DNA from 3 places in the Colwellia sp. MB3u-55 genome. Region 1 is predicted to be linked to each of the others. Evidence: predicted binding sites of a transcription regulator. Region 1 holds the regulator's gene; each other region holds the start of a gene.
The links. Region 1 encodes sigma-54, which starts transcription at its own class of promoters, with help from an activator protein. Its sites were predicted from a motif close to GTTGGCACGNNNNTNGNNT; they were not measured.
Positions count from the first base shown of each region.

Region 1 (10,639 bases):
TTCAAGGAAAATACTTTGAACTTGATCTAAAAACTAACATCATAAGTTCAGAACAAGAAATTAAAATTATCGGTAAAGGATTTACCATCGATGGTAAAGGTTTAATTGTCGACTTAAACACCAACCAAATGACACTAACTAAACATGTGAAATCAATTTATGAAATTGTTAAAAAATAGCCTACTGTGCTTATTGTTATCAACTCCGCTATTTTCGTCAGCTTTCGCTGAAAAATTTGATATAAAACAAAAGATTGAAATTAACGCTTCAAGACAAGCCGTTGATCTTAAAAATAAAATATTCAGCTATATTGATAACGTGGTGATCACTCAAGGTTCATTAGTTATACGTGCTGATTTAGTACAAGTGCTGACTCAATCAGGCAGTGAAGAAAAAACCTACATCGCTAAAGGGAAGCCAGCAACCTTTAAACAAACCTTAGCCGATGGCACTCCACTTAGCTTACAAGCCGACGAAATAAGATATGAGCCTGCAAATAATTTAGTGATCATTTCAGGAAATGCGCTATTACAGCAAGAAGGCAGTGAAGTTAGTGGCAGTAGAATTACTTACAATATTGCCACTCAGTATGTTAATGCTGAAAGTAAATCTAACGAACGCACTAAAACGATTTTTCAGCCAAAAGAAAAAATTAAAGCGACAACCACAGACGCGAAAACTCAGGAAAAAATTAATTTATGAGCACTAGCACCCTAATGGCAAAAGGCCTTGCCAAAGCCTATAAAGGCAGAAAAGTGGTTAAAAATGTCAGTATGCAAGTTTCAGCAGGACAAATAGTCGGTTTACTGGGCCCAAATGGTGCCGGAAAAACAACTTCTTTTTATATGATCGTTGGTTTGGTTGAAAGTGATAGTGGCGATATTATTTTAAATGACGAAAACCTGACGTTAGCGCCTATGCATGAGCGTGCTAGAAAAGGCATCGGATATTTACCACAAGAAGCCTCTATTTTTCGAAAACTCAGTGTTTACGATAATATTATGGCTATTTTACAAACACGAAAAGAATTATCAGATGCTGAACGTGAAGAAAAATTAGAACATCTTGTTGAAGAATTCAACATAGGTCATATCAAAGATAATTTAGGCATGAGCTTATCGGGTGGTGAACGCCGCCGAGTAGAAATTGCCCGCGCTTTAGCTGCTGAACCAAAATTTATTTTATTAGATGAACCTTTTGCTGGTGTTGACCCAATTTCAGTAGGTGATATTAAAAAAATTATTCTACACTTAAAAGAACGTGGCATTGGTGTGTTGGTCACTGATCACAATGTACGTGAAACTCTCGATGTATGTGAACATGCGTATATTGTTAGTCATGGTGAACTTATTGCAGAAGGTACTGCAGATCAAATTCTTGCAAATCAACATGTAAGAGATGTATACCTTGGTGAACAATTCACGCTATAGTAGTCAGTAAGTGAATAATATCTTCGTATGAAAAAAACGAAAATATCCCATTAAAAATAATAGGAAGTTAATGACCTAAATGCGCCCTACTCTACAACTCCGCATAGGACAACAATTAACCATGACGCCACAATTGCAGCAAGCAATCAAATTGCTGCAACTGTCTACGTTAGAGCTTCAACAAGAAATTCAAGAAGCCTTAGAAAGCAATCCATTATTAGAAATGGATGAGTCTTCAAATAATCCCGAAGATAAAAGTACTGACAACCTTGAAGAAGCTCACACTGCCGGTACTGGTGATGTTAAAGAAGCCCCAGCTTCTGATGGTAGCGAAGACGCTACGCCTACCATTGATGAAATCACCACTACTGAAGCCATGGACAAAAACGATATCCCTGAAGAATTAAACATGGATACCACTTGGGATGATAACTACACAGCTGGTGCAGCAAGTTCAAGTTCAGGCCCCTCTTCAGAAGATTATACTTACCAAGGCGAGACCCAAGACTCTATTCAAGATCATTTGCGCTGGCAAATGGAATTAAGCCCTTTTACCGAAACAGACCGCACTATAGCGACAGCAATTATTGATGCGGTTGATGACGCCGGTTACTTAACGGTATCTAGTGAAGACATTTTAGAGAGTGTTGCCATTGAAGGAGTAGAGCTTGATGAAATAGAGGTGGTACTAAAACGTATTAACCTCTTTGATCCTGTCGGCGTCGCTGCTCGTTCAATTTCAGAATGTTTAATCATTCAACTTAATCAATTTGACCCAGCTACACCTTGGCTAGCAGAAAGTAAGTTAGTTTTGCGTGACCATATTAATCTGCTGGGTAGCCGAGACTATCGTACATTAATGCGTAAAACTCGACTGAAAGAAGACCAACTGCGCGAAGTGGTACGTCTTATTCAATCACTTGACCCTAGACCCGGCGATAGTGTGATGAAGAGTGACGACCAGTACGTTATTCCTGATGTGTCTGTTGAAAAGAAAAATGGCCGTTGGGTGGTCGAATTAAACCCTGATACTGCGCCAAAACTTTCGGTGAATCAGCAATATGCTTCGATGTCACGTTCGATGAAGTCGACAGCGGACACACAATTTATTCGCTCAAATTTACAAGAAGCTAAATGGTTTATTAAAAGCTTAGAAAGCCGTAATGATACTTTATTAAAAGTGTCAAACTGTATTGTGCAACGTCAAATTGGCTTTTTTGAACATGGTAATGAAGCCATGCGTCCAATGGTTTTAAATGATATTGCCGAAGCTGTCGATATGCATGAATCAACCATTTCACGAGTGACAACACAAAAGTACATGCATACGCCACGTGGAATTTTCGAACTGAAGTTTTTCTTCTCAAGCCATGTTGGCACCGAAAGCGGTGGCGAATGCTCATCAACAGCTATTCGTGCACTAATCAAAAAATTTGTTGCTGCCGAAATCCCAGCAAAACCACTTAGTGATAGTAAAATGGCTGATTTATTAGCCGACCAAGGGATAAATGTAGCTCGACGTACCATAGCAAAATATCGAGAGTCACTTTCTATTCCACCTTCTAACCAACGAAAAAGTTTACTTTAACGAAAAGATGAGGAATTAAGCTTATGCAAATTAATCTTTCTGGCCACCATGTTGACATTACCGAAGCTTTACGAGAAAACGTCACGACTAAGATGACAAAATTAAGCCGACATTTTGATCATATCAATAATGTACATGTTGTTCTCACCGTTGAAAAATCAAATCAAATTGCTGAAGCGACTGTTCACGTTAGTGGCTCTGATTTACATGCAAAAGCTGAAAATGCTGACATGTATGCCTCTATTGATAGTCTTGTTGTTAAGCTTGACCGGCAAATATTAAAGTACAAAGGTAAAACGAATCAGCATTAATGCTGTTTATCGCCTGTTCACTCACCAAAGAATCTAAGTAGTATAATGAAGTTGCAAGATATCCTTACCCTTGATTGCACCCTGTGTGCAATTAAGGGTACAAGCAAAAAAAAACTCCTTGAAATAATTAGCACAACTGCGGCAAAAAAATTCGACAATATTGATACTCATCAATTATTCGAAAGCTTAATGGCGCGTGAAAAAGTTGGATCTACCGGTATAGGAAATGGCATTGCGATTCCTCATGGTCGATTAACTAACACGTCACAAGTTATTGCTGTATTGCTGACCAGTGAACAAGCCGTTGAATTTGATGCGATAGACAACCGTGCTGTCGATATTATTATTGCGTTATTTGTACCCGAAGAAAACTGCCAACAACATTTAGATACCTTACAAAGTATTGCGCAAATATTTAGTACTAAACAATTCGCAAAGCAAATAAGAAAATGCAAAGATTCGCAAGAGCTTTTTACTATAATAAAGCATGCTCAACGTTAATAAAATCTAATAATAACCCAGGAAAACTCAAATGAAACTCTTGATAGTCAGTGGTCGCTCAGGGTCAGGTAAAAGTGTCGCCTTACGTGTACTCGAAGATTTAGGCTACTACTGTGTCGATAATATTCCGGTAAATTTATTGCCTGCATTAGCACATACCGTTATTAATGATTACGACAAAGTAGCGGTTAGTTTAGATGTACGTAACTTACCCAATGACCCTAATGATGTTTCAGAGATATTAGATTATCTGCCAAAAACGGTAAAACTCGATATCCTGTATTTAGATGCCGATGACTCTGATCTTATTCGACGTTTTAGTGAAACGCGTCGTTTGCATCCTTTAATTAAACAAAATATTCCACTCGACCAAGCCATCTCTTTAGAGAAAAAGCTGCTTGAGCCTATTTCGACGCGTGCGGGTTTGTATATTAATACCAGCCAGTTATCACCTCATCAATTATCTGATTTAGTGCGTGAGCGAATTTTGGGCAAAACCTCGGCATCTATGGTGGTGGTGTTTGAATCTTTTGGCTTTAAACACGGTGTACCACAAGACGCAGATTATGTTTTTGATGCACGTTTTCTACCTAACCCTTTTTGGGAAACAGACTTAAAAGGTTTTACTGGTTTAGATCAACCCGTGCGAGACTTTCTTGCTAGCCAACCGATTGTCACTAAATTTATCTGGCAAATTAACAGTTTTATGATGACGTGGTTACCCCACTTAGAAAGAAACAATCGCAGCTATATTACTATCGCTATTGGTTGTACAGGTGGAAAACACCGTTCAGTTTATATTGCGGAAATATTAGCAAACAATCTCAGAAAAGAACGCGAAGATGTTCAATCTCATCATCGCGACATTAAAATACAAAGCACTTAATAACGGTCACTTTATGCCAAAATATAATAAATCATTAACCATTAGCAATAAACTGGGATTACACGCACGTGCTGCCACTAAACTTGCCCAGTTAAGCCAAAAGCTTAATGCTAACGTTACTATTTGCTTAGAGGGCAAAGAAGCTGATGCCAGCAGTATTATGGGGTTAATGTTACTGGCCGGTGGCTTTGGGAAAACCGTAGAGGTTATTACCCAAGGAGAAGATGCTCAACAAGCACTTAACGATGTATGCCAGTTATTTTCTGATAAATTTGATGAAGACGAATGATAAAAAGACTGAATAAAAAATAAAGTTACGTTATCATTCATTACAACACCTTAGCCAGTGCATCTTGACTAAGATATAGACAATATAATTTTCGTATTACTGCGGCACAGGAAAACTTTATGCCGGAAATATCAGAGCAACAACAAAATCATCAACGCCTGCAACAAGTCAATGAAGCACTTGGTAGCGGTATGTTTGTGCACGTTCGAAAATTACTACAGAACATGCCAGCCTATGATATTGCTTTAATATTAGAGTCATCTCACTCGAAAAGTCGTGCCGTTTTATGGCAACTTATCGACGCAGATAATCACGGTGAAGTACTTGAAGAACTCAATGAGGAAGTTCGAAAAGGTATTTTAAAAACTATCCGCCCTGAAAAATTAGCCGCCGTTGCTGAAGGTATGGATGTTGATGATTTAGCTGAAGTTTTACGTACTCTACCCGATAGTGTTTATCAAGAAGTATTAAGTGCTATGGATTCGCAAGACCGAGGTCGAGTCGAAGCCGCGTTGTCATTTGAAGAAGATACTGCTGGCGGTATCATGAACACTGATACCATAACAATTCGTCCCGATGTAACGGTTGATGTGGTATTGCGCTATTTACGCTTACGAGGTGATTTACCTGAAGCGACCGATTCTTTTTATGTGGTCGATGGTAAAAATCACTTTATTGGCGCCGTTTCTCTAGCGGCGATAATTACCGCCAAACCTGAAATTATCGTCTCAACACTCATTGATAAAGATATTGAAGCAATTCAAGTGCATTTGTCTGATAGTGACGTAGCACAACTCTTTGAAAAATTTGATTGGTTCTCTGCACCAGTGATTGATGATGAAGGTCGTTTGCTTGGTCGTATCACGATAGACGATGTTATCGATATTATTCGTGAAGATGCCGAACATTCGATGATGAGTATGGCGGGTTTAGATGGGGAAGCTGATACCTTTGCTCCGGTTTTAAAAAGCACACAACAACGCTCTATTTGGCTTGGCGTTAATCTCATTACCGCACTACTGGCTGTTGCTGTATCGAGTATGTTCGAAGGTGTTTTAAGCCAACTGGCTATTTTAGCTATTTTAAATTCTTTAGTGCCTAGTATGGGTGGTGTTGCCGGTAACCAAACCTTAACACTGGTTGTTCGCGCCATTGCACTAGGCCATGTTGGCGACTCGAATGCGAGAATACTCATTCAAAAAGAACTTGCTGTTGGTTTTCTGAATGGCGTTATCTGGGCGGTATTAATTGCCGGTGTTGTGGCTATTTGGCAACAAAATTTAATGCTTGGTGGCGTAATAGCCTTTGCAATGTTAATGAATTTAACCGCTGCTGGTATCGCTGGTGTCGCTATCCCGCTGTTTTTAAAACGAATGAATATTGACCCTGCTCTCGCTGGTAGTGTGATATTAACAACGATTACCGATGTGGTTGGAATATTCGCTTTCTTAGGAACTGCAACTTTATTCCTAACCTAACCTCACCTAAACTAGATATGGGCTTATTGAGATCTTGATAGCTTTTCAAGATCTCATTGTTGGTCTGCTGGTTTTAGTAATCAAATGTACCTTGTTAAAATAGCAGGGTGTGATTAATTACCGCCAACCTGCATCTCTTCAATTAACAATGAACCCGTTAAAATACTGCCTCGTAAATCAACATCACTACCGACTGCTACTAAGCCTTTAAAGATATCAGATAAATTACCTGCAATGGTAACTTCTGATACCGGGTAAGCAATTTCGCCGTTTTCAACCCAGAAACCGGCAGCGCCACGTGAATAATCGCCATTGACTACATTAACGCCTTGTCCCATTAATTCAGTGACAAGAAAGCCAGTACCAAGTTTTTTCAACATGGCATTAAAATCACCACCATTGGCAGAACCTTTGGCGTTAATTTTCCAATTATGAATACCACCGGCATGACCAGTAGATTTAAGCCCTAGTTTACGTGCTGAGTAACTGGTTAATAGATAGGTCTCTAAACAACCATCGACAATAATTTCACGGTCAACCGTTTTTATGCCTTCACTGTCGAAAGCACTACTCGCCAAGCCCTTTAAAATATGAGGGCGTTCACTGATGTTTAAAAAGTCAGGAAAAACTTGTTTACCAATAGCGTCCATTAAAAAAGATGATTTACGGTATAAATTACCACCGCTGATCGCCGCAATAAAATGTCCAAAAATTGAATTAGCAATATCGGCACGAAACATCACCGGTACTTTTCCTGTCGGTAATTTTTGAGCATTTAATCTCGATAGCGCTTCTTTTGATGCTTGCACACCAATAGCAACGCCATTATCCATTAAGTCAAAATCACGATTAACGGTGTAAGCATAATCTCTTTGCATATCATCACCTTCAGAGGCGATCATTACACAGCTTAAACTATGGCGAGAGCTCGGATAGCCAACAATTTGCCCATTGGTATTACCATACACTTTATAGCCTTCAAAGCTATCAAGTGAGGCACCATCTGAGTTAGTAATACGAGGGTCATACGCTAGCGCACTGTCTTCACATTCTTTGGCGAGTTGAATAGCTTGGTCTGTTGTTAAAACTTTTGGGTGATATAAGTCTAAATCAGCAGGCGACATTTCAAGCATGTCCTTGTCTGCTAATCCTGAACAGTCGTCAACAGAGGTATACTTTGCAATATTAACCGCCGCTTGTACTGTTTGCTTTAAAGCCGCTTCTGATAAATCTGCGGTTGAAGCACTCCCTTTACGACCTTGCTGGTAAACAGTAATACCCAATGCACCGTCATTAGTAAACTCAACCGTTTCCACTTCACCAAACCGCGTACCAACACTTAACCCTTGTTGGCGGCTTATAGAAGCTTCAGCTGCATCTGCTCCTAGCGATTTTGCTAAGTCGAGTACTTGTGCTACACGTTGCTCAACGTCTCTTAATTGTTCGTTCATCGATTGTTTAGCGTTCATCGTTTCAGTCATAATTTATTGTTTTCTTCTATAAATGCAGGAAATTGGAGAATATGCGCTGTATACCATAAGCACTTACGAGTATAATAGCGATAATTATCACTTTAATAACGAATATTATGCCCGACTCTGCTAACGATATCGATGAATTAGATGAAGAATTAAAAAGTAAATCAGAAGTAAAGCGCGAAATGATCCAGTTACAAATCTTTGGACAGTCGCTTATTGATTTATCTAAGCATCAGCGCAGTAAAATTCCTTTTACTGAGGAGATTAAGGACGCCTTAATTTTAGCTGATAAAATTAAAAACAAACATGAAGCATTACGTCGCCATGTTCGCCACTTGGCAAGAATATTATCAGAATCTGATTTAGAGCCAATTAAACATGCTCTTGATGTTATGGCAAATAAGCATCAACAAGAAACAGCTAAGTTTGTTAAACTTGAAAAGATGCGCGATGACGCTATTGATGAAGGTAATGACTTTGTAGAAGCTTTACTGAACGAGCATGAGTCGATGGAAAGACAAAAGCTACGTCAATTAGTACGACAAGCGGCAAAAGAGAAAAAAGCAGAAAAGCTTGGCAAGTATTACAAAGAGCTATTTGATTATCTAAAACTTCATACCAGACAGATAAACTAGTCGTTTATCTATAAAAAAACCTGCATCAGCAGGTTTTTTTAATACTAAATTTTATTCATTGCTAAATTATAATAAACCTAAATAGCCAAAATGCACTGGCTACTTATTAAAACGCTTATTGAAAATAGCGCAGTAGATAATCGTTAAAAGTGCTTATTTACTTGCACGCGATACGTATTCACCTGTACGCGTATCCACTTTAACTGTCTCACCAATTTGAATAAATAGCGGTACACGAATAACCGCACCGGTATGTAACGTTGCTGGTTTTCCACCCGTACCGGCAGTATCACCTTTTAATCCTGGGTCTGTTTCTGTAACATCTAGATCAACAAAATTAGGGGTTGTTACTGTGATAGGTGAACCATTCCATAAAGTAATGGTACAAAGATCGCCTTCTTTTAACCATTTAATACAATCTACAACTGCTTTTTCATCAGCGGCAATTTGCTCAAAGGTATCATTATTCATAAAATGCCAGAATTCACCGTCAGCATACAAGTAAGCTAGCTCGGTTTCCATTACATCAGCGCCTTCGCAAGACTCGCCTGATTTAAAGGTTTTTTCTAAGACTTTATTAGAAATAAGTTTACGAATTTTTACCCGGCTAAAGGCTTGGCCTTTACCTGGTTTTACTAATTCGTTTTCTAAAATGTTACATGGTTCGCCGTCAATCATTAATTTAAGGCCAGCCTTAAATTGGTTTGTACTAAAATTAGCCATATGAATGTTCTCTTATACTCAAACAAATAACGCAGAGATTTAAATTGAAATTACAAATGCCGCAGATAATACCCCAAATAAGCGAACAATTGCACATTTCTTGGCAAAAAGAGTTAAGTAATGTCGTTACAGATCCGAAAAAGCTTTTAGATATGCTAGAAATTGACAGCCAAGATTATCTGCAACACTTTTCCGCACGTAAGTTATTTCCGGTCCGTGTACCTCGACCTTTTATTACAAGAATGAAAAAAGGCGACTTTAACGATCCGCTGCTTAAACAGGTTATGCCACTCTCTGATGAGTTTGTTATCTCTGATGGCTATTCAATGGATCCACTAGAAGAACACGACACGGTTGCCGAAGGTTTATTGCATAAATATAAGCACCGAGTATTGATGATAATAAAGTCAGGTTGTGCGGTTAATTGCCGTTATTGTTTTCGTCGCCACTTTCCTTATGATGAAAACAGTCCCAATAAAGTTCGCTGGCAGCCAGCACTCAAATATATTGCCGATCATCCTGAAATTAATGAAGTGATTTTTAGTGGTGGCGATCCTTTAATGGCAAGTGATGATCATCTACAGTGGCTTATTGAACAACTTGAGCCGATTAAACATTTGACACGCTTGCGTATTCATACGCGTTTACCCATTGTTATCCCACAGCGCATAACAACATCATTAGTGAACATTTTGTCTGAAAGTCGATTAAAGGCAACCATGGTTTTACATATTAATCACCCTAATGAAATCGATGATGAAGTAAAGCAAGCACTCGAAAAACTACGTGTGGCAAGAATTCCTTTGTTTAATCAAAGCGTATTATTAAAAGGAGTGAATGATGATGCCAAACTCTTATGTCAACTCAGTGAAACTTTATTTGATAGTGGTATTCAACCTTATTACTTACATATGTTTGATCCCGTACAAGGGGTTGCTCACTTTGATATTTGTGAAGAGGAGGCAAAAATAATTGTCCAAAAAATGATGGCGATATTACCTGGCTTTTTAATGCCAAAATTAGTACGAGAAATTGCGGGAGAAGCTAACAAAACGCCCATCAATTTGGCATAATAGCGATATATCAAAACAATCGTCAATATAGAGACACTATGAGCGCAACTGTTAGTAAACAACTCGTTGATAATATTTCAATTATTTTAAAAAAATCGCTAACCGCTGATGCGACTTTAGCTGATTTAAGAAAAAACAAGCAAGCAAGCTTTGAGGCAATATTTAAAGCAGACGCTGGTTTCAAATGTTCGGCAAATACTTTTCAGCCTTATGTTGAAGAAGTCGCGAACGATTTAATTTTTTGGCA
Region 1 is NZ_JACGUS010000122.1:507,742-518,380, forward strand. Features, by position in the region: gene lptC (LPS export ABC transporter periplasmic protein LptC) at 1-179, shown strand, start outside; gene lptA (lipopolysaccharide transport periplasmic protein LptA) at 160-702, shown strand; gene lptB (LPS export ABC transporter ATP-binding protein) at 699-1,430, shown strand; gene H4J66_RS18490 (RNA polymerase factor sigma-54) at 1,510-3,018, shown strand; gene hpf (ribosome hibernation-promoting factor, HPF/YfiA family) at 3,042-3,329, shown strand; gene ptsN (PTS IIA-like nitrogen regulatory protein PtsN) at 3,375-3,830, shown strand; gene rapZ (RNase adapter RapZ) at 3,862-4,716, shown strand; gene H4J66_RS18510 (HPr family phosphocarrier protein) at 4,730-5,005, shown strand; gene mgtE (magnesium transporter) at 5,125-6,483, shown strand; gene pmbA (metalloprotease PmbA) at 6,597-7,964, opposite strand; gene yjgA (ribosome biogenesis factor YjgA) at 8,072-8,596, shown strand; gene efp (elongation factor P) at 8,750-9,319, opposite strand; gene epmB (EF-P beta-lysylation protein EpmB) at 9,376-10,392, shown strand; gene H4J66_RS18540 (hypothetical protein) at 10,431-10,639, shown strand, end outside.

Region 2 (10,639 bases), 330 kb from region 1:
ATCGAGCTTAGCAATAAAGGCATGAAAATGACTAAACGTCGCGCTATCAATACCCACCATAGAGCGAGCATTCAAACGTTTCATATATTCAAGACGATAGTCACTGACACTTTGTAAACGTTCAAGATTTTGTTGGTATTCAAATTCAGCAGTTTGCAGTGCTTGCGCTGCTTTTTTTTCTTTATCCTGTTCATAGCGATGTAAGGTATTCAGTTGCTTTAATGGCATAACGTCCTCCTAAATAATGCTAAACAGCTAATAAATTTTTCGAAAATAGTGTTAACGTTATTATGTTTAGGCATTTTGCTGGCCTTGTTTTGCTTGCGCGTGTGCTTGCGCTGCAGAAAGTATTTCTTGAAGTTGCGTTAAGCTTTGATCGTAAGGAATAATTTCCAACATTTTTTGTTGCAGGAAGAACTTGATCACCGGCATTAAATCAATGGATTGATCAATGCGAGGATCATTACCACGGCTATAAGCGCCAATAGCAATCAAATCTTTATTTTGCTGGTAGAGTGAGTAGACTTGCTTTAGTTGCCGAGCAAGTTGTTGATGCTCATCACTGGTCACCATCGGCATAACACGGCTAATCGAGCCTTCAATATCAACAGCGGGGTAATGCCCTGAATCGGCTAAGGCACGAGATAAAACAATATGTCCATCTAAAATAGCACGCGCCGCATCAGCAATCGGATCTTGTAAATCATCACCTTCGGTTAATACGGTGAAAAATGCGGTAATTGATCCCTGACCATCGCCACCATTACCGGCTCGTTCAACCAGTTGGGGTAACTTTGAAAAGACCGAGGGCGGATAACCTTTGGTTGCCGGTGGTTCACCAACAGCCAGTGCTATTTCTCGTTGCGCTTGGGCATAACGCGTTAGCGAGTCAACCAGTAACAAGACATTCAGACCTTGATCACGAAAGTACTCAGCAATTTGTACGGCAGTTTCACAGCCTTTTAAACGCATTAATGGCGAATTATCGGCAGGCGCCGCAACAACAACTGAACGCGCTCGCCCTTCTTCACCTAAAATTTCTTCGATAAACTCTTTAACTTCTCGACCACGTTCGCCAATGAGCCCCACAACGATAACATCAGCAGTTGTGCCACGTGTCATCATACCTAACAAGACACTTTTACCAACACCTGAGCCAGCAAATAAGCCCATACGCTGACCAATACCAACCGTTAAAAAACTATTAATAGCGCGTACACCAACATCAAGTGGTTCAGTAATACCACGCCTTGATAACGGATTAATCGGCTTATTGTTTATTTGATAATTGCCTGAGTTCTTGATTGGCCCTTTGCCATCGAGTGGTTTACCAACACCGTCAACGACACGGCCGAGTAAATCCATTGAAAAGGGTAAGCGAGCTTTAGTTGTTAGTGGCACAACGCGTGCACCCGGTAAAACGCCTTGTAAGCTTTGCTCTGGCATTAGAAAAGTTATGTCTTTGGAGAAACCAACAATTTCAGCGATTAAATCGCCTTGCGCCGTTTCGACTAAACATTGGCTGCCAACTGCCGCTTTTACGCCAACAGCTTCAAGCGTTAATCCAACTACTCGGACTAAACGCCCAGCAACAGAGACTTTATGCGGGTGCACAAACTCTTGGCAGTTTTTTAGTCTTTCATTAAGGCGAGAAATATCAACCATAGCGGTATTTTGACTCTTTTGTACAAGAAATTACTGATGTAGTGCATCTTGCAAAAACGAGTCCAATACTTCTTTTATTCGAGATTTAACACTAAGGTCAATATTAGAGGTGCTATTTTCAATTTGACAACTACCCGGAACTAATTGCGGAGCAGCGAGTAAACGCCAACCTTGCTCTTGCACATGTTTAGCGCCAAATTGCTTTTCAACACGCTTAATATCGTTGGGGTGTAATAAAATTTGCGTTTGTGCTTCTTGGCTAGGTAACGCTTTTATACCTGCAGAAATCGCAGCAATAATAATATTAGGATTAGTTTTAGCTTCTTCTAAGGTAATCGCTTCAGTGAGTTCTACCACAAGATGAAGTAATTGTTGTTCAACATTTTTTTCGACATCGAGTAATGGCTTATGAAGCTGTTCAGTAAGTGACGCCCATGCAGCTGATTGTTCATCGATACTTTCTTTTGCTTCAGCTAAGCCAGTTTCAAGGCCTTCTTGGTGACCGAGTACCACACCTTCTTCATGGCCAGAGACTTTACCTTCTTCATAACCTTTCGCAAAACCTTCTTCCTTGCCTTGATTAAGGCCTTCATCAAATGCAGCTTGACGAATATTTTCAATATCTTCTGCCGTTAATGGCGCGATTTCTTCTTCAACAAAATCTTCAGGGGGCTCGAAACGCCAAGCGACTTTCTTTCCCATAGCATTGGTTGTTTCATCTTTAATTTTATTTTCAGATTCAACTGTCGGCAATGACCAAACATCGGTTTCTTGTTCGGCATTATGTTTAATAACTTCAGCATTCGATTTATTTAATAATTTCATAATATTTTATAACAGTAAGTTTTGACTGACCTAAAAATATAAGGTTTATAAGAACTCATCACCACCACCAGCGCCACCAAGCATAATTTCTCCAGCGTCAGATAATCGTCGAGCAACAGATAATATTTCTTTTTGTGCGGCTTCAACTTCACTAATACGCACAGGTCCCATAGCTTCAAGGTCATCTACCAGCATTTCAGCGGCACGTTTGGACATATTAGCCATAATTTTTTCTTTCAGCACATCATCTGCGCCTTTAATTGCTTTCATCAACGCATCTTGTTGTACTTCACGTAATATCGCTTGAATACCACGGTCGTCTACATCGGCAAGGTTTTCGAAAACAAACATCAAGTCTTGAATTTGTTGACTCATCTCTTCGTCATGTTCACGAATTGAATCCATTAGCATACCTTCAACATTGGTATCCAAATAGTTCATAATGTCAGCTGCTGCTTTCAAACCGCCCATTTTAGCGGCTTGTGCACCTGCTTGACCGGCAAACTGTTTTTCCATAATTTCATTAAGTTCTTGTAATGCTGCCGGTTGAACTTCTTCAAGGTTGGCAATACGCATCATTAAATCTAAACGCACTTTTTCGGCAAACTGGCTCATAATTTCAGCCGATTGATCAGGGTCTAAATAGGAAAGTACAATGGTTTGAATTTGAGGATGCTCGTTACGAATAATATTAGCTACTTGTTTTGAGTCCATCCATTTCAATGAATCTAAACCTTTTGCACCGCCTCCCATGACAATTTGATCAATTAAATTACCGGCTTTGTCTTCACCTAATGCTGCAGTTAATGCCTTGCGAACGAATTCTTCACTTTGGAAGCCAATGGTACTGAAGTTTTGTATTTCATGGATAAAGAGCTTATGAACAGCGGTAATTTTTTCTTGGGTGAAATCTTCCATGGCAGCCATAACCATGCCCACTTGTTGAACCTGCTTAGGCTCTAAGTGTTTTAATATTTGCGCGGCATCTTCTTCAGATAAACTTAGTAATAATATCGCAGCTTTCTCTGCACCATCTAGTTTGTCAACGTCAAACCCCTTAGGTGCAGGGGCTAACTCTTGCATTTCATCACTCATCTTCGTTCAACCAACTTTTAACCACTTGAGAGGAAAGTTCAGGCTCATTAGCAACAAGCGCTCGAACAGCTTTTAGTATATCTTCATCGCGATGTAAATCAGGTAATTGTAAACTACCATCAGGTGCAAAACCTACTGCCGCCGCATCAAAATCTGATGTTAGCATATCCATGGTTTCATCACCCAAATCAATGTGGCTATCAAGTGATTTATCACCGTAATCATCAGGTGTTTGATCAGGGTTAATAAGACGTTTAAGCATAGGTTTAACAACGGCAAGTATCAATACAATAATAACTAATGCGCCCATACCTAATTTGAAAAACTTTAATATATCCGGATTCTCATAGAAAGGAACTTTAGGAGCATCCTCAATAATTTGACGAGAAAATGGTAAGGTAACGACTTCTAATACATCACCACGTTGTAAATTAAAACCAATACTCCCTTGTAATAAGCGACGAATATTTGACATTTCTTCAACAGATCTCGGTGAATCGGTAATGACGCCTTCAGCATCAGCAGTTGCCAAGTAATCAAGTGCAACAGAAACGCTTACTCGACGAACGACACCAGCTTGCTGCTTGGTATGGCTAATGGCTTCGTCTAATTCATAATTTTTTGTTGATTCAAGGTGTTTACGACCAGGCATTGATCTTTGTTGTGCACCACCATTAGCATTTTCTGGAATATTTGAATCAAGTGGTGGTTGATTGCTTAATGCTCCTGGAATACCACCCAGTAAACCACCGATAGTGCTGTCTTCCACTTTCATTTCACTACGCAATGCTGGTAAATCTGAATTATAACGACGCTGCATTTCTTCACTTGAGGTGAAATCCATAGTCACATTAACTTGTGCGGTGTAGCTCCCTAAGCCAACGACAGGGATGAGTATGCTATCTATTTTGTTTAAATATTCATTTTCTCTTTTTTTCTCCATTTCAAATTCTTTGCGTGAGCGAGAAGAAACAGAGGTTTGTGAACCAGAATTAAGTAAACGACCATTTTGATCTGTCACTGTAACTCGGTTAGGCTCCATCCCCTGAACGGCAGAAGCAATAATATCAACAACAGAGTCAACTTCTTCTTCAGATAACATCCGCCCTTTACGCATAGTTAATACCACAGTGCCCGATGGGCTGCGGGTACGTTTAGCAAAAATATTTTCACGGGGTATCGCCAGTAAGACTTTTGCTCTAGAGATAGATTGCAGTTCTTCAATGGTGCGAGCCAATTGCTGCTCACGAGAAAACTTGAGACGTTCTGTTTCAAGGCGCTGACTGACACCAAAACCCATATCCTGCATAATAATTTCACTACCTTCTGTTGGTTCATCAGATAAACCTTCACGGGCCAGTAAAATTTTAATTTCTTGATATTGATCACTTTGTACTGAAATAGTGTTGTTTGCTTGACGATAATCCACTTGGTTAGCGTCTAGAAAGTCCATTGTTTTGATTAATTGTTCGGTAGGTTGTTTGGCAAGAAATCTATATTCGGCTTGATTGGCCCACATAATAACAAAAACAGCAATAGCTAAACATATTGCCAATGCCATAATTAAGGTGACTTGGCGTAATAAGTCGACATTACCCATAGCAGAAGCAAAGCCTGATTTTTGCTCATCAGCCATATTATCAACACCATCACTTGCCATTAGCCCGGTGCCGCCATCGCCAGCAACCATTGAATTATTATCAGCCACTTAATTTCTCCACTACCACTTGATTTTATTACGAAATACTATCTATTTTATACAAAGGTATTGTTAAACTGGCATATTCATTATTTCTTTATATGCTTCAACAAACTTATTACGTACTTGTACGGTGGCATCAAAAGCAATACCGGCTTTAGCGGAAGCAACCATGGTGTCAGCAAGCGTAACGCTACGGTCGCCCATTTCAAAAGCTATTTTCTTTGCTCCAGACTCTTTTTGAATATCATTGACATTATTCACCGCATCTTTAAGCATATCGCCAAAATTACTGGTCGACTTGTTTAGCGCTGGAATAGCGCTGTCTTCCATGCCAAGGTTATTGCCCATTTTTTCAAATGAAGCCCCCTGCAACGAAGAGTTTCCAAGCGACATACTTTGCATTTGTGCGTATAAAGAATTGGTATCGATATTCATGAGCTACTCACTTGTGTCAATTTTTTGCTACTAAGCCTATAAATAACGGTTTAAGTAACGATATAACGATGATATTGCAAGCATGGTGCCAGTATGAGAATTAAAGAATTATCGAGGCTGTGGAAGGTTTAATCAGTGGAAACTGCAGATAGCAGTAAAGCCAATATTTTAAATGAAAATATTGGCTTTATAGGAATATTACCGTTTTTAGCGATTGTTAGGCTGGTATTTGAATGCCCGAATCACGCATTCTTGCTATTTTATAGCGTAGCGTTCTTGGGCTAATGCCTAATCGTTCAGCAACATCTTTACGGCTACCTTGGCAAGCGGTGAGGGTATCAAGAATAATTTGATGCTCTTGTATTTTTAATTCATTACCAAGCATGTCTTCGCTATTATTTTCTAACGCCACATCAGTAATAATTTCACTGTCGAAATTTTCAATTAACAAGTCACCAGCATTAATAATCTGGTCGCTATGCAAAATAATGGCTCGTTGAATAACATTGTCTAATTCACGAACATTGCCTGGCCAATCGTAACTCATCAGTTTATTTCTCGCCGAAGCGGTTAGTTCTGGAATAGCCATGTTGTTCGCTAACGATGCTTGAGTAATTAAATGTTTGGCTAATGGCACAATATCATCTCTGCGTTTATTTAATGCTAACCACGTTAATGGAAAGACATTTAAACGGTAGTAGAGATCTTCACGGAAGATACCATCTTTTACAGCCACTCTTAAATCACGGTTGCTGGTTGCGATAACACGAACATCAAGCTTAATAGTTTTACGACCCCCTAAGCGTTCAACTTCTCGCTCTTGTAAGACCCGTAAAATTTTTGCTTGTAAGCCGAGATCCATTTCTGTGATCTCATCTAATAAAATGGTACCGCCCTGTGCTTGTTCAAATTTACCCGGGCACGCTTGAATGGCTCCGGTAAAGGCACCTTTTTCATAACCAAATAAAGTCGCTTCCAGCATGTTCTCTGGAATTGCAGCACAATTTATAGCAACAAAGGGCTTATCACTTCGGTTCGAGTGATAATGAACGTATTGTGCTAATACTTCCTTACCAGAACCACTGGGGCCAAGCACCATAACAGAAGCATCGGTGGTCGCGACTTTCTTTGCTAACGCCAATAGTTCAATACTTTGTGCGTCGGCAACCACAGGTTCATAGCGACTAGTCACATTCAATGGCACATATTGGTTGACCATATTGAGCAGCACTTCTGGTGCAAAAGGTTTTGCCATATAGTTACAGGCCCCATCACGCATCGCTTGAACAGCATCATGAATCGTACCGTATGCCGTCATCATCAGCACAGGTAAATTTGGCCAGTTTCTTTTAATACTATTGAGTAGTGTTAAGCCCGACATACCATCCATTTGCACGTCACTAACGACGAGATCAACACTTTGTTCTTTAAGCGTGAGTAAAGCATCTTCACCTGATTGAGCTTCAATACATTGATAACCTGATAACTTTAAAGTATCCATCAGGGCTTCACGTAATCCTGCATCATCTTCAACAACTAATATTTTACTTTGATTCATTAGTGTTCTCCCCGTTAACATTGTTTGTGTCTAGAATAGGTAAGTGAATACAAAAGTGCGCGCCCTCTCCTGGCTTACTCACTAAGCGAACGTCGCCTTGATGAGCCTTAGCAACTGACTTTACCACCGCTAAACCTAAGCCGGTTCCCTGTGCCCTTGATGTATAAAAAGGTTCAAAGATTTTATTGGCAAGCTCTTCACTAATACCTTGACCATTATCTTGTACACTAATATAAGCGTATTCATTTTGGCAGTAGGTGGTAATAGAGATCTCCGCACCCTGCTTAATAACTTGTAAACTGTTGTGAATTAAGTTTTCAATAGCACCGCTTAACGCACGTTTATTACCTAAGATTTGGCAATCATCATCACAAAGCTTAATGTTTACTTTCGCTTTGGCCTGAACAATTAATGCTTCTACGGCGTTAACTGAATGGGTAATCAATTTATTAATTGAAAGTGGTTCAACAACTTTTTGCTTGCCACTTTTTGAAAACAACAACATATCGTTAACTTGTTGTTCTAGGTCGTGCAAGCGCGCCATTAATTTGTCTTGAAAGCTACTTCGATCGTCTGAAGAAAGCTTTTTATTTTTTAAATTTGCGCCATATAACATAGCAGCAGAAAGCGGTGTGCGAATTTGATGAGCAAGCTTTGAAACCAAATGACCTAATGACGATAAACGCTGCATATGGCTAAGCTTATCTTGTAATAAACGCGTTTCGGTCAAATCAGTGATCATAATTAACTGGCCAGGTTGATCACCTAAAGCAGTAATTTCTAATTTAACTCGGCGGCCGTCTTTTAATGACACTTCATGCCAATCGTCGGCACGAGGTTTAAACGAGCGTTTAATAACATCAAACCAAGCTTGACCAAGAATCGGTTCATCGAGTAACAAACTAGCAATTTTATTGGTTTTAATAACAATACCGTTACCATCAAGCATTATCATCCCGGTCGGCATAACATCAATAATTTGCTCAAGTTGATTAGACTTTTGACGAAGTAACGATAGCTCGCCACGGTATGCTTCACTTTCTAACGTATCGCTATGGGCAAATGACTGCGGAGTAAAAGCAAACTTAGCTTTATGAAACAGATTATCGTCCACACAATGAATGGGTGTAGACAATTTAGAAGATGCTGATGAATGTGAAACTGCAACGGCCATATACTTTACTCAATTTAGAAATACCAACTGAATAAAGCATTAACTATGCCAAAGAGGTTTTTTATTAATTTACATGATGTTAGAAGCTATTTTTAGAACAATTCTTGCCGTCAAAGATTTGGCTTTACTGTCTAAAAGCATTCAATTCAGCCAAAGATAAAGACGCTAACCCTTGCGATACTTTCCAGTACAACGGCTGTTGTGATAACGGATATAACATTCAATATCTATGATTAACCTAGGATATTAGTTAATGTTTTTTTGTAAGTTATACTTACGCATTTTTTCAACTAATGTGGTTCGACGCATCCCTAATAATTCTGCCGAGCGTGCAACAACCCAATCATTTTTTTCAAGTGCTTGGTTTATCATCGACACTTCAAGGTCCGCTAAGTATTCTTTTAAATTCAAGCCATCGTTTGGCAAAACATCAACCACAGATGCTTCATCTGGTTGGTCATCAAAACTGCTGGTATCTTCTTCGTCATCATAATCAAAGCCAGAAAATAGCTCATTTATCGCATCACGTTCTTGCAACTCATCAGGGTATTCAGGTTGATACTCTTCAACATCGATATGACGATACTTTGCCGGTAATTCACTGACATTAACCACTTGCTCAGCAAACATAATGATCATACGTTCAATTAAGTTAGATAATTCTCGAACATTACCTGCCCAAGCATGTAATTTTAAAGATTCAATCGCTTGCTCAGTAAAACGAACACTTTGTCCTTGCTCTGCTTCAAAACGAGAAATAAGTTCTTTAATCAATAATGGAATATCTTCTTTTCTATCACGTAATGCCGGTGTTTCAATAGGAAAAACATTAAGACGATAGAATAAATCTTCGCGGAATGTGCCTGCGGTGATCATATCTTCTAAGTGCTGATGGGTTGCAGCAATAATACGAACATTGGTTTTAATACTCTTAGCGCCACCGACACGCTCAAAAGTACGTTCTTGCAGAACACGAAGTAGCTTCACTTGCATGGGTTGAGGCATATCACCTATTTCATCAAGAAATAACGTGCCCCCCTCGGCCATTTCAAAACGCCCTTTACGAGTAGAAATAGCGCCCGTAAAGGCACCTTTTTCATGACCAAATAATTCACTTTCCAATAATTCACCGGGTATAGCGCCACAGTTAACCGGAACAAAAGGCCCCTTAGCGCGGTCAGATAAATTATGAATATTACGTGCGACAACTTCTTTACCCGTACCTGACTCACCTAAAACCAAGACACTGGCTTGCGTACAAGCAACTTGTTCAATTAAAAAGCGCACTTGTAACATAGGTTCACTGGCGCCCACCAAAGAGCGGAATAACAAATTAGGGCCGTTGTGGTTTCGCTTTGAGGGTAATTGGTTATGGTATTGATGACAGTGGTGTACTTGCTCAGTAAGCTGAGCATAATTTAAAGGCACCGCTAAACTGCCTAAAACATTAACAGCACCACTTAATAAAGTAGCGTCGAGTACATCATGAAGGATAAAAGGTGTTTCAGGGTGTTTTTTAACAAAACCGACCAGTAAATCACTGACCTTGCCACACAAAACCACCGTAAGAATATTATCAGTTTCTTTAAAATACTGCTCAATATCATCTTCAGGACACACATGAAAATGTTCACCGACAAATGATAATACGGTCGCTATTTGATCGCGTCTGGCAATGTCGTTATCAACGACAAGTACATGTTTTTGACCCTGCATATATCTAAAAAAACCATATTTTTGTTATCTATAATTTTATTCTAGCGAGATATTCTAAACAAGCAACAAAAGATTGACGCTAATTGGTCATTAATTTGACAAAAAATAAGAGATATATAATTTAATAATAAAAATAGTAATGAAACTAGCGAAAAACCATAAGAATCAATAAAAAATAATTGATACGCTATTGTGTCTTATTGTAACTAGGCACATAATTTGCTTATTAAAATATATATTATTAGCAAGTCATTCGTTTACCGTGGCTATTAAAAATAAGCTAGAATTTGTGGGGATAAATATGACAACTATGTTTGATAATAAGAGTATTCTTATTACTGGCGGTACAGGTTCGTTTGGCAAGCTTTATGTTAAGACATTACTTGAACGATATAACCCTAAAAAAATCATAATCTATTCAAGAGATGAGTTGAAGCAGTCTGAAATGCAACAAGTTTTCAATCAACCT
Region 2 is NZ_JACGUS010000122.1:177,990-188,628, forward strand. Features, by position in the region: gene fliJ (flagellar export protein FliJ) at 1-228, opposite strand, end outside; gene fliI (flagellar protein export ATPase FliI) at 295-1,665, opposite strand; gene fliH (flagellar assembly protein FliH) at 1,696-2,490, opposite strand; gene fliG (flagellar motor switch protein FliG) at 2,536-3,585, opposite strand; gene fliF (flagellar basal-body MS-ring/collar protein FliF) at 3,578-5,275, opposite strand; gene fliE (flagellar hook-basal body complex protein FliE) at 5,357-5,722, opposite strand; gene H4J66_RS17010 (sigma-54 dependent transcriptional regulator) at 5,940-7,280, opposite strand; gene H4J66_RS17015 (PAS domain-containing sensor histidine kinase) at 7,267-8,454, opposite strand; gene H4J66_RS17020 (sigma-54 dependent transcriptional regulator) at 8,701-10,170, opposite strand; gene pseB (UDP-N-acetylglucosamine 4,6-dehydratase (inverting)) at 10,481-10,639, shown strand, end outside.
Region 2: fliE (flagellar hook-basal body complex protein FliE) is a predicted target of sigma-54. The motif match lies at 5,797-5,815, and genes of this name have one in related genera.

Region 3 (10,639 bases), on a different contig from region 1:
CACAAACCAGTGACTTAACAGCAGATGAATTACGTGCTCAATTACCAAAGTCTGCTTTTGCTTACGGGCTATCTTTGTCACTTGAGACAGTGAATTTACTCTTCAGCCAAGACTATGAAAATTATTCACTCGCGTTAGGCACAGAATTTCGCCAAGAAATATACAAAATAATACCAGGTAACCCCTACAGCTTTCAGGATTATGATACTGACAATAATCAAGCATTGTTTGACCAAGATGCCGCCGGTGGTATTCAAGGTTTTCCAGGAGTCGCACCTGAACTTGCGGTTAACGAGAGCCGAGATGTTGTTTCAATTTTTGCGGAGTCTGTGACCCAAATCAATAACTCTATCGAGCTCAGTGCGGCCATTCGCTATGATGATTATGATATATTTGGTAACAGTACCAACACAAAAGTTGCGGTGCATTGGCAAGCACACCAACAACTTATTTTACGTGGTGCCTATAGCACAGGTTTTCGTGCACCTTCTATGCAGCAAATGTATTTCAATAATATCAGTACACAGTTTATTGTTGACGAAAGTGGCTCTCTGTTGAGTGAAGAAGTGGAAACCTTCAGAAATGACAGTACTTTGACCACTCGACTCGGGGTGCCTTCTTTAAAAGAAGAAGAATCTGATAACCTCAGTGTTGGCTTTATCTACAGCCCTACTGATAATATAGATATAAGTGTTGATTTTTATCAGATTGATATTGATAACCGTATTGTCATTAGTAGTAAATTGGGCATGGGAATATCACCTCTACTCGATCAAGCTTTTACTGAGGAGTCTGCTACCAAAGGACAGTTTTTCTTAAATGGCGCTGATACCACAACTCAAGGGACAGATATTGTTGCTACTTGGCAGACTCAAGCTTTTGCTGGAGATATTAACTTCACCTTGGCGGCAAACTTTACCAATACTGAGGTAACCAAGTTATTTACACCTGATCACAGCACTCTGCATACCATTAGCGTTGAAGAAATTTTTTCACAACAAGATATTTCTATCATTGAAGAGTGGCAACCACGCAATAAAATAAGTCTAAACACCCTCTATAAAAACCAGCATTGGACCATCAATATATTATTCAATCACTATGGTAAATATACGATAACCGATGGTGGTAAACAAACTTATGGCGAAGAGCTATTAACTGATATTAGCGTTAGCCATCAAATGACAAAAAATCTTGCGGTCACTGTGGGTAGTCATAATTTATTTGATGTTATGCCTGACAAAAATCGTATAGGAAACTCTCGAGGAGGCACGATTGAAGATCAACAAGGTAATATCATTGTTGATAGCCCGGGTGTATTTAAATATTCACGCCGTTCAGCTCCTTTCGGTTTTAACGGCGCTTATTTTTATGCAAGTCTGCAGTATAATTTTTAAGGGTGTGCTGTTAACACTTAATAATAAGTAACCGCTTTAATTTCACGTTTTGGTGAAGAAGCTAAATAAATATTATAAACATCTTCAAAGTCTAAACTTAACTCTGTGGTATAGCTGTCGCCAACAGGATAGCTTTTAATCACTTTAGCTGCGCGGATAACACCTTGAACTGACGCCGACACTTCATTTTTACCCATTATCAGTTGTGACATGGTCATTTCACCATTTATTTTTTGCCCATAAACTTGTTCTGCAAGTTCGGCATAAGCGGCAAGCTTTGAGGCATTAATCGCCATCAACATGCGCTGAGTTTCATGTTGGGAGTTTTGCAAACTTATCGGCGCTTGACCAATAGCATGTAACACTGGGAAGGTTTCAGGTTTAACACTTTGCCATTGTACGTGTTTGTCATAAACACTAGAACAACTGACGAGTAACAAAGCCAAACTACCAGCGGTTAATATATTAAGAATAATTTTTTTCATCATAAATACCAAAAGTTAGTCCTACATCAATGTAAAAAACTAATTAACAATTTTAATTGAACGTTCGTCATCTGCTAACATAACGCTGTTTCGAATAATTAATCCATCTTTTATCCGAACACTTTCATCTTGATTAATCTGTTCACCTATTACCCAGCTTGGAATAAAAGATTGTGCCGTGGCAACAACAACACGTGATTGCATTCCAATCATCCGAGCATTAATCATCACACCATTTTCTTGTTCCATCATGGTACCGGTTACAACATAGTCAATAATCTGCCGCTCTGGTAGCTCTTTCCAGTCGCGACTAAAAACATAATCGCCTTGAGCAGTAACACGAATATGTCCCGTCGTTTTAAAATCAATAACAACTAAACCATGGCGCTGTAATTCATGAACAAAGTTCTCTGATATTTGATTACCCAGCCAATTAGTTGACTCAAGGTTTTCTAATTCGACAAAAGAAGCTACCGCGATAGGTGTTTTAGGATTTACAAAAGAGCTACTTTCAAGCATCTGATAAGTAAGCCCTTTAACCACATCTGCTATCGCATGCCTAGGGAGATTGAAACTGTCAATTTCACCTCGCACTTCTTGCTTTGATTTATAAAAATTATCTTCATCACTCATCATATTCATTGATGAACACGACATCAACGTTGGAATAAATAATGGAATAAGCCACTTTTTCATTGAGCTCCCCTTAATCGCTCTGAAAGCGAATAATCAGTTTTGCAGTAATATCGATAAACGACATCAAATAGTTTCTAAAATAAATAAAGCACAAATCGCGCCAATCTATAAAGTTACCAGAGCATAAAAATAAGTGGGCATAGAAACTGCATATTCGACAGGAGATATTAAACCCTTTTTACTGACGGACTTCATATGCGTTTATTTATATCAGCTCTACTTTTATTTTTTATCACTCTTTCTGCTGATGCCCAGTGGTATGAAGCTCAGGGAAAGTCAGTAATAATGCAGGGCAATGCCGAACGAGCAAAAACATTAGCCATAGAGAACGCATTAAAAAAAGCCTTACTGGTTGCCGGTGCTTCAGTATCGAGTGTGCAAAAAACGGTTAACGGATTATTGACACAAAATGAAATTAATATTCGCGCCAGCGGTACTGTTAATTCTTTTGAGCTGGTTGATGAAAATTATGAGGGCAATTTGGTCACCGTAACCATTCGTGCTGACATCTTCCCACAAAGTAAACAGTGCTTCTCTTCTGATTATCGAAAGTCTTTATTAATTACCCGTAGTAACTTAATGCATAGAGAGCAAGCAAGTATCGGTAAAGTTTATGCGCTTGATAATAAATTGATGGCTAAGCTTGCTTATAAAATTAACAACCAAGGTATTTATCTAGACACCAGATTGTTGTTAAAAGAAAAGTCTCAGTTCTCAAGATTAAATAACAGTTTGCAAGTTGAAGCAATAAAAAGTCTTACCATGTCGTTAGCTAATATCAGCGATACTCAGTATGTCATGTATTCTGAAATTAATGACATTAGCTTTGCACAGGGCTCAACCAATGGTTGGCAGTTTTGGCAAGAAGATGTTTTTAACCGTCAGTTTAGTGTCAGCCTATATATTTACAACGGTAGTAATGGTGAATCTGTCTTCACTAAGCAGTACCGTAGCTCTGCCCCATGGGAATTTGGCAAACGTCAGCAAGTTGATGTTCATAGCGAAGTATTCTGGCAAAGCCAATACGGAATGGCTATTGAAAAAGTGTTAGGCGATATGATCATTGATATCGACGAAAATATGATGTGTCAACCTACTCGAGGCAAGATAGTACAAATAGCCGGTAATTCGTTAACGATTAATTTAGGCAAAAAGCATGGCGTAAAAGTTGGTGATGAGTTTTCTCTATTACATTTAAATAATATCATTACTGACGCAGGAAAAACCTATGCCGGTTTTAACGTTAGCCCTTACACAGTAAAAATAACGCAGGTGTCTCAGCAAAGTGCACAGGCAATGACTACTGATGGGCAATTACTGGGTAACATCCAATCAAATGATTTAGCGGTCCGTTACTAGCTTCATCGTTATATCGATAGTTAACGTTAACAGCAGGCTGTTAACGTTAACATTGCCACTATTTTTCGCCTTACTCGTTTGACACAGTAATACGTTTGATCAATAAAGCTGAAAGCCCTGCAAACAAAGCGGAAATAATTAAACAGGTAATTAAGTTAGTAAATTGATAAATAACACCTGACATCACGGTACCTAATAACCTTCCCAGGGCATTAGCCATATAATAAAAGCCAACGTCCATAGAAACGCCATCTTCTTTCGCCATGGCAACGATCACATAGCTATGCAGCGCCGAATTAATAGCAAAAACAGCCCCAAAAATAAATAAACCAGCGATAATGATGATTTCAGTACTGATGTTGAGCTTGGTCGCATAAAACATCAACAGTGCTAACAACAAGGTGACACTGGATAAAATCATACCCCAAGTAAATAACAGATGACCGTTGATATTATGTTGGTTGTTTTTAATAAAAAATTTAGGTGTTGAGCCTTGAACAATACCATATGCGATAATCCATAACGCCATAAATATCCCAACATTAGTATGTTGCCAACCTAAATTACTGACCAAATATATCGGTAATCCAACAACAAACCAAATATCTCTAGCGGCAAATAAAAATAAGCGCGCGCCCGCCAAGTAATTTAATGATGGGTGATTTGAGAATATCTCTTTAAATTTAACGTTGTGCTTTGCCTTACCTAAATCACCCTGTAATAATAATAGACTAAGCACAAAAACAATCGCCAACACACTCGCCATTATTAGCATAGCTGCTGAAAATCCGACGGTACTTAGTAACCAGGCACCTAGGAAAAAACCTATGCCCTTTAAGGCGTTTTTTGATCCCGTCAGATAAGCAACCCAACGAAAAAGAACAGCGTGATCTTGGTTGTTATTGGTCGTTGGTACCAGCGTTTTAATACTACTTTTAGCGCTCATCTTATTAAGATCTTTCGCTATACCCGACAGCGCTTGTGCCAACATAACCCAAATAACGGTTAAATATTGCTCAGGAACTGTCAGCATTAATAATGCAAAAACTTGGCTGAACAGACCAATATTCATGGTTTTATTCAAACCAATTTTTGCTCCTAACCATCCACCCACTAAGTTGGTAATCACGCCAAAAACTTCATAAAATAGAAATAACATCGCAATGGCAAGCGGGGAATAACCTAGATGATGAAAATGTAATAATACCAGCATACGCAAAGCACCATCGGTTAAAGTGAAAAACCAATAGTTAGTGGTAATTAATAGATACTGTTTTACCGCACTAGGCAGTGCGGTTATTTTGTTTAACATAAAGGTACCAATAATGGTATTTTCGATTGATGTTGGCGAATACTAATAAATAACCAAAAGTATTTAACACTAGCGTAACGCCAAGATATTATTCGTTTAAAAACGCCGTCTATGTCGACATTCTCAAAGACTAGTGCTTAATATCAGATCGCCCAACTAACAACATTAACTCTGCAGCTCGATTGGCATAACCCCATTCGTTGTCATACCACAAATACATTTTCAATTGGGTATCGTTAACAACCATGGTTGATAACGCATCAACAATACATGAACGTGGATCCGTTTTATAATCAACAGAGACCAAAGGACGTTCTTCATAGCCAAGTATATTTTTTAACTCTCCTTGCGCCGCCGTAGACATCAATTGATTGATTTCTTCAACAGTTACGGCTCGATTTAGCTCAAATACACAGTCAGTAATTGAGGCATTCGCTAACGGAACTCGCACGGCATGACCATTTAATTTTCCCTTCAGCTCAGGAAAAATATGGGTAATAGCGGTTGCAGACCCGGTAGTCGTTGGAATTAAACTTTGGCCACAAGCTCGTGCTCGACGTAAATCTTTATGAGGCGCATCAAGGATAGTTTGCGTATTAGTAATATCATGGATAGTTGTCATACTGCCGTGTTTTATGCCAACACTGTCTTGGAGAACTTTAACCACTGGCGCTAAACAATTAGTGGTACAAGAAGCAGCAGTGACAATTTTATGCTGTGCTTTGTTATAAAGGTGATGATTAACACCCATGACAATATTTAAGGCGCCCTCTTCTTTTACGGGTGCTGTGACCATAACCCGTTTAACACCTTGTGCTAAATAAGCGCTTAATAGCTTAGTCGTTTTCATCACTCCAGAAGCTTCTACAACAACATCACATTGTGACCAATCGGTTTCAGCTATGGTTAAATTATGACTAATATTAATGCGATGTTCACCGTCTTCATCACAAACGACCATTTGATTATTGTCTACTTGTGCATCAAATTTCCAACGACCATGAATAGAATCAAAATTCAGTAAGTGTGCTAATGTTTTAGCGTCACCTGCGGGATCATTAATTTGAATAAACTCTATTTCTGGCCATTGCCATGCCGCACGCAAAACTAAACGTCCTATGCGACCAAAGCCATTAATACCTACTTTAATTGTCATGATTTATTCCTCTTTATTTCGGTTATTCGCAACATTTTTGCTGTCTGCTTGGACGATTGCCCATATCAATAAGGTTTGTTACACATGCGCTTAAATATGCTTGATTGTTAAGACTTGATAACTCGATGACTTCTTTTTGCCAAAGTGGCATAGCATCAACGAGACTATAAAAAACCCAGCGTCCTACTTTTCGTTCACTGAGAATATGATGCAATTTAAGTTGAGCAATATGACGTGATATTTTAGGTTGGGATAAAGACAAAGCGGCCGTTAATTCACAGACACACAATTCCTTTTCCGTTTGTATCAGTAAGATTATTTTTAGCCGAGTATCATCAGCTAAATTTTTAAAAAATTGAACCGCCCTATCATTATTCATAACTGGCACCGCATTTATCCTAAAGCTAATTTGGAGCATATATAAAATAACAATATACAGCTAACATATGATTTTTCATACATATGAAAAATCATATGTTATTTTATATTGAAAGTGTATGCAAATAACCTTTTTAAATAAAAGCAGTGGTTAGATAAAATGAGCAAAAAAAAGCATGAGTTAACTCATGCTTTGGTGTTAAAAACTAAACCAGGCTAAATTTCTACCATGTCACCTTTACTTTGCAGCCATGTTTTTCTATCTGGACTACGTTTTTTTGACAGTAGCATATCCATTAACTCCATCGTTTCAGAGTGCTCATCTACAGTTAGTTGCACTAAACGACGGGTATTTGGATCCATTGTCGTTTCGCGTAGTTGCAGAGGGTTCATTTCACCCAGACCTTTGAAACGTTGCACATTAACTTTACCCCGTTTTTTCTCAGCTTCTATTCGATCTAAAACACCGTCTTTTTCGGCTTCATCTAAGGCATAGAAAACTTCTTTACCGACATCAATACGATAAAGTGGTGGCATAGCCACATAAACATGGCCGCGTTGCACTAAGGGTAAAAAGTGCTGCATGAATAAAGCACATAATAACGTCGCAATATGAAGACCATCGGAATCGGCATCGGCAAGAATACAAATTTTACCGTAGCGCAATTCTGATAAATCATCGCTATCGGGATCTATGCCTAATGCCACTGAAATATCATGGACCTCTTGTGAAGCCAGTATTTGTCCAGAATCGACTTCCCAGGTATTTAAAATTTTACCTCTAAGCGGCATAATTGCCTGAAACTCACGATCTCTTGCTTGTTTAGCACTACCTCCTGCCGAGTCTCCTTCCACTAAAAATAATTCTGTTCGGGCAATATCTTGACTGCCACAATCAGTTAATTTCCCAGGTAAAGCAGGTCCTTGAGTAATTTTTTTACGAATAATTTTTTTGCTGGCACGCAAACGTCGCTGCGCATTTGAAATACAAAATTCAGCAAGGTTTTCTGCGATTTCAGTGTGTTCATTTAACCATAAACTAAAAGAATCTTTTACCACACCGGTAACGAAAGCGGCGCATTGTCGAGAAGATAAGCGTTCTTTAGTTTGTCCTGCAAATTGTGGTTCTTGCATTTTCACCGATAAAATATATGAACATTTGTCCCATATATCATCTGGCGTTAATTTTACACCACGAGGAATGAGATTTCTAAATTCACAAAACTCGCGCATTGACTCCAATAAACCTTGGCGTAAACCATTAACGTGTGTACCACCTTGGATGGTTGGAATTAAATTAACATAACTCTCTCCAATCCCCTCACCACCTTCAGAGAGCCAAGTTACTGCCCAATCAGCTGCTTCATGCGAAGAAGAAAAAGTCCCAACAAAAGGATCCTCAGGTAAACAAATACAGCTTTTAAGAGAATCTTTCAGATAGTCGACTAAACCATCTTCGTAATACCATTGATATTTTTTATCTTCATTCTTGTCATGAAACTTGATGGTCAAGCCTGGACATAAAACAGCTTTCGCTTTTAATAAGTGAACTAAGCGACGCACTGAAAAATTTGCTGAATCAAAATATTTAGGATCAGGCCAAAATTTTACGCGTGAACCGGTATTTCTTCGGCCAACCGTACCAGTTTCATGTAACTCTTCAACTTTTTCGCCATGCTCAAAAGCCATTTCATACACTTTACTGTCACGGCGAACTGAAACATCTACGCGGGTAGAAAGAGCGTTAACCACAGAAATGCCAACACCATGCAAACCACCAGAAAATTGATAATTTTTATTGGAAAATTTACCACCAGCATGAAGTTTACAGAAAATAAGCTCAACACCTGAGACACCTTCTTCGGGATGAATATCGGTTGGCATACCTCGACCATCATCAATAATTTCGAGTGATTGGTCTTTATCGAGCACAACGGTGATATTTTGCGCATGCCCAGCCAAAGCCTCATCAACCGAGTTATCAATAACTTCTTGACCTAAATGATTAGGGCGAGATGTATCTGTGTACATACCTGGACGGTGTCGTACTGGGTCTAGACCACTGAGGACTTCAATGGAGTCTGAATTATATTGTTCGCTCATTTAACTATTCTAATAATGATTATGATTAAAAAATGTTTTAATACCTATCGGTCTACTTTATTGACTTTTAGGGTATAAATTAAAAAACATCGCAATTTTAGGTAACACTTTCGAGTAATCAATAAAGCTGTGATCCCCGCCTTGCTGGACAATTATTTGGCAGTCACAATATTTATCGACAGCTTTTTGATAATCTAACACTTCATCGCCTGTTTGTACCATGACCAAGTAATTATTTTTCGAAATAAATTGTTGTTCAAGACTTTTTAATGACTCAATAAAATGCTTTTCAATGTAATAAACTTCCTGGGTGTAAGGATTAGTTTGTTCACCTAAATAATCAACTAATAATTCAAAGGGCTTTACCGCAGGATTAATTAATACAGCTTTGCCTTGATATTTCTCTGATAAATACGTTGAAAAATAGCCACCTAGTGATGAACCAATAAAATACCAAATGTTTTCTTTATCGATTTTTGAGTCTATTAGTGTCGCTAATTGTTCGATAACAGCCGTTGGTGACGAAGCTAACTGAGGGCTAAAAAATGAGACTTCGGGAAAATTATCATTAAAATAATGCTTTGTCAGTTGCGCTTTCATCGATTGTGGTGATGAATTAAAACCATGTAGATATAAAATATTAACCTGTTTTGACATTTTATTCCTTTGTTAAAAAGTAGCTGTCTGACTTTATTTTTCCATCAGTAAATAGCGAAAAAACACGATAGCCTGGCCCTTGTCCGTTTGAAGCACCAGCGCTTTTATTCGTGTCAAATTGAATCGATGTAGCGGGACAGGTAAATAAAGGTATGGCTGGTGATTGGTTTGAATACAAGGTTAATGCTTGATGCACATGCCCACAGGTAATGGCTTTGATACTCGAAAACTTATTAATCGTTTGCCAAAACTCTGCTTGATTTTCTAAACCGTGTTGATCAATAAAATAACCAACATCTAATGGGTGATGATGCATCATCACTAATTGATGTTTTTTACCATCCACGATTGACTCAAATGCAGATAAATCACTTGGTGTTACTAGACCTTTCGGTGTTTCACTTTTACTATTAAGTAAAACAATTTGCCAATATTTATCATTAAAGACTTTTTCACCATTGAAAGGAGGAACAGATAAATATTTATCCAATAACTCGAGTTCATCATGATTCCCCGCCAAATAATAAAAAGGTAACGTTATGTTACTTTCAACAACAGCTTGCACAAAAAGTTGATAAGACTTTTCACTATGGTCTTGAGTTATATCACCGGTGAATACAATAGCATCTACTAAATGCTGATTTTTAATCTCGTCTAATACACTGACTAAGTTATGGTAAACATTAGCACCATGATGCAAACCATCTGTTTGAGAAAACAAATGGCAGTCGCTTATTTGCGCAATTTTAAAAATAGAAGACAAAAGGATTACTCAAAAAGTGATAAGTTGACTTGGCCTAACTTTAAACAAAGTTGCAGCCATTCTTTAAGAAACTGATTAATTTGCTCTTTTTCATCAGGTAAATGCATTTTACTATTGGGGTAATCGTAACGAGGTTGAACTTGTTTAATGTCTTGATTACTGATCACCTCAGCCATTCGAGCATCATGGTATAAGCGGATAATCATTTTGGGACGTAAGATGTGGTCAAATACCGTTTTATTATTGTTATCTTCTTCAGTAACTAGTGGTTTTGTCTTAGGCAGTTCTTGACAAATACTCACCAAGCTGGTGTAACGAGTAATTTCGAGTATT
Region 3 is NZ_JACGUS010000119.1:43,873-54,511, forward strand. Features, by position in the region: gene H4J66_RS14905 (TonB-dependent receptor) at 1-1,397, shown strand, start outside; gene H4J66_RS14910 (LPP20 family lipoprotein) at 1,415-1,885, opposite strand; gene H4J66_RS14915 (FlgO family outer membrane protein) at 1,922-2,578, opposite strand; gene H4J66_RS14920 (flagella assembly protein FlgT) at 2,774-3,937, shown strand; gene arsJ (organoarsenical effux MFS transporter ArsJ) at 4,008-5,249, opposite strand; gene H4J66_RS14930 (ArsJ-associated glyceraldehyde-3-phosphate dehydrogenase) at 5,380-6,405, opposite strand; gene H4J66_RS14935 (metalloregulator ArsR/SmtB family transcription factor) at 6,428-6,784, opposite strand; gene parE (DNA topoisomerase IV subunit B) at 7,000-8,886, opposite strand; gene H4J66_RS14945 (YqiA/YcfP family alpha/beta fold hydrolase) at 8,944-9,543, opposite strand; gene H4J66_RS14950 (metallophosphoesterase) at 9,545-10,306, opposite strand; gene H4J66_RS14955 (DUF1249 domain-containing protein) at 10,312-10,639, opposite strand, start outside.
Region 3: H4J66_RS14920 (flagella assembly protein FlgT) is a predicted target of sigma-54. The motif match lies at 2,712-2,730, and genes of this name have one in related genera.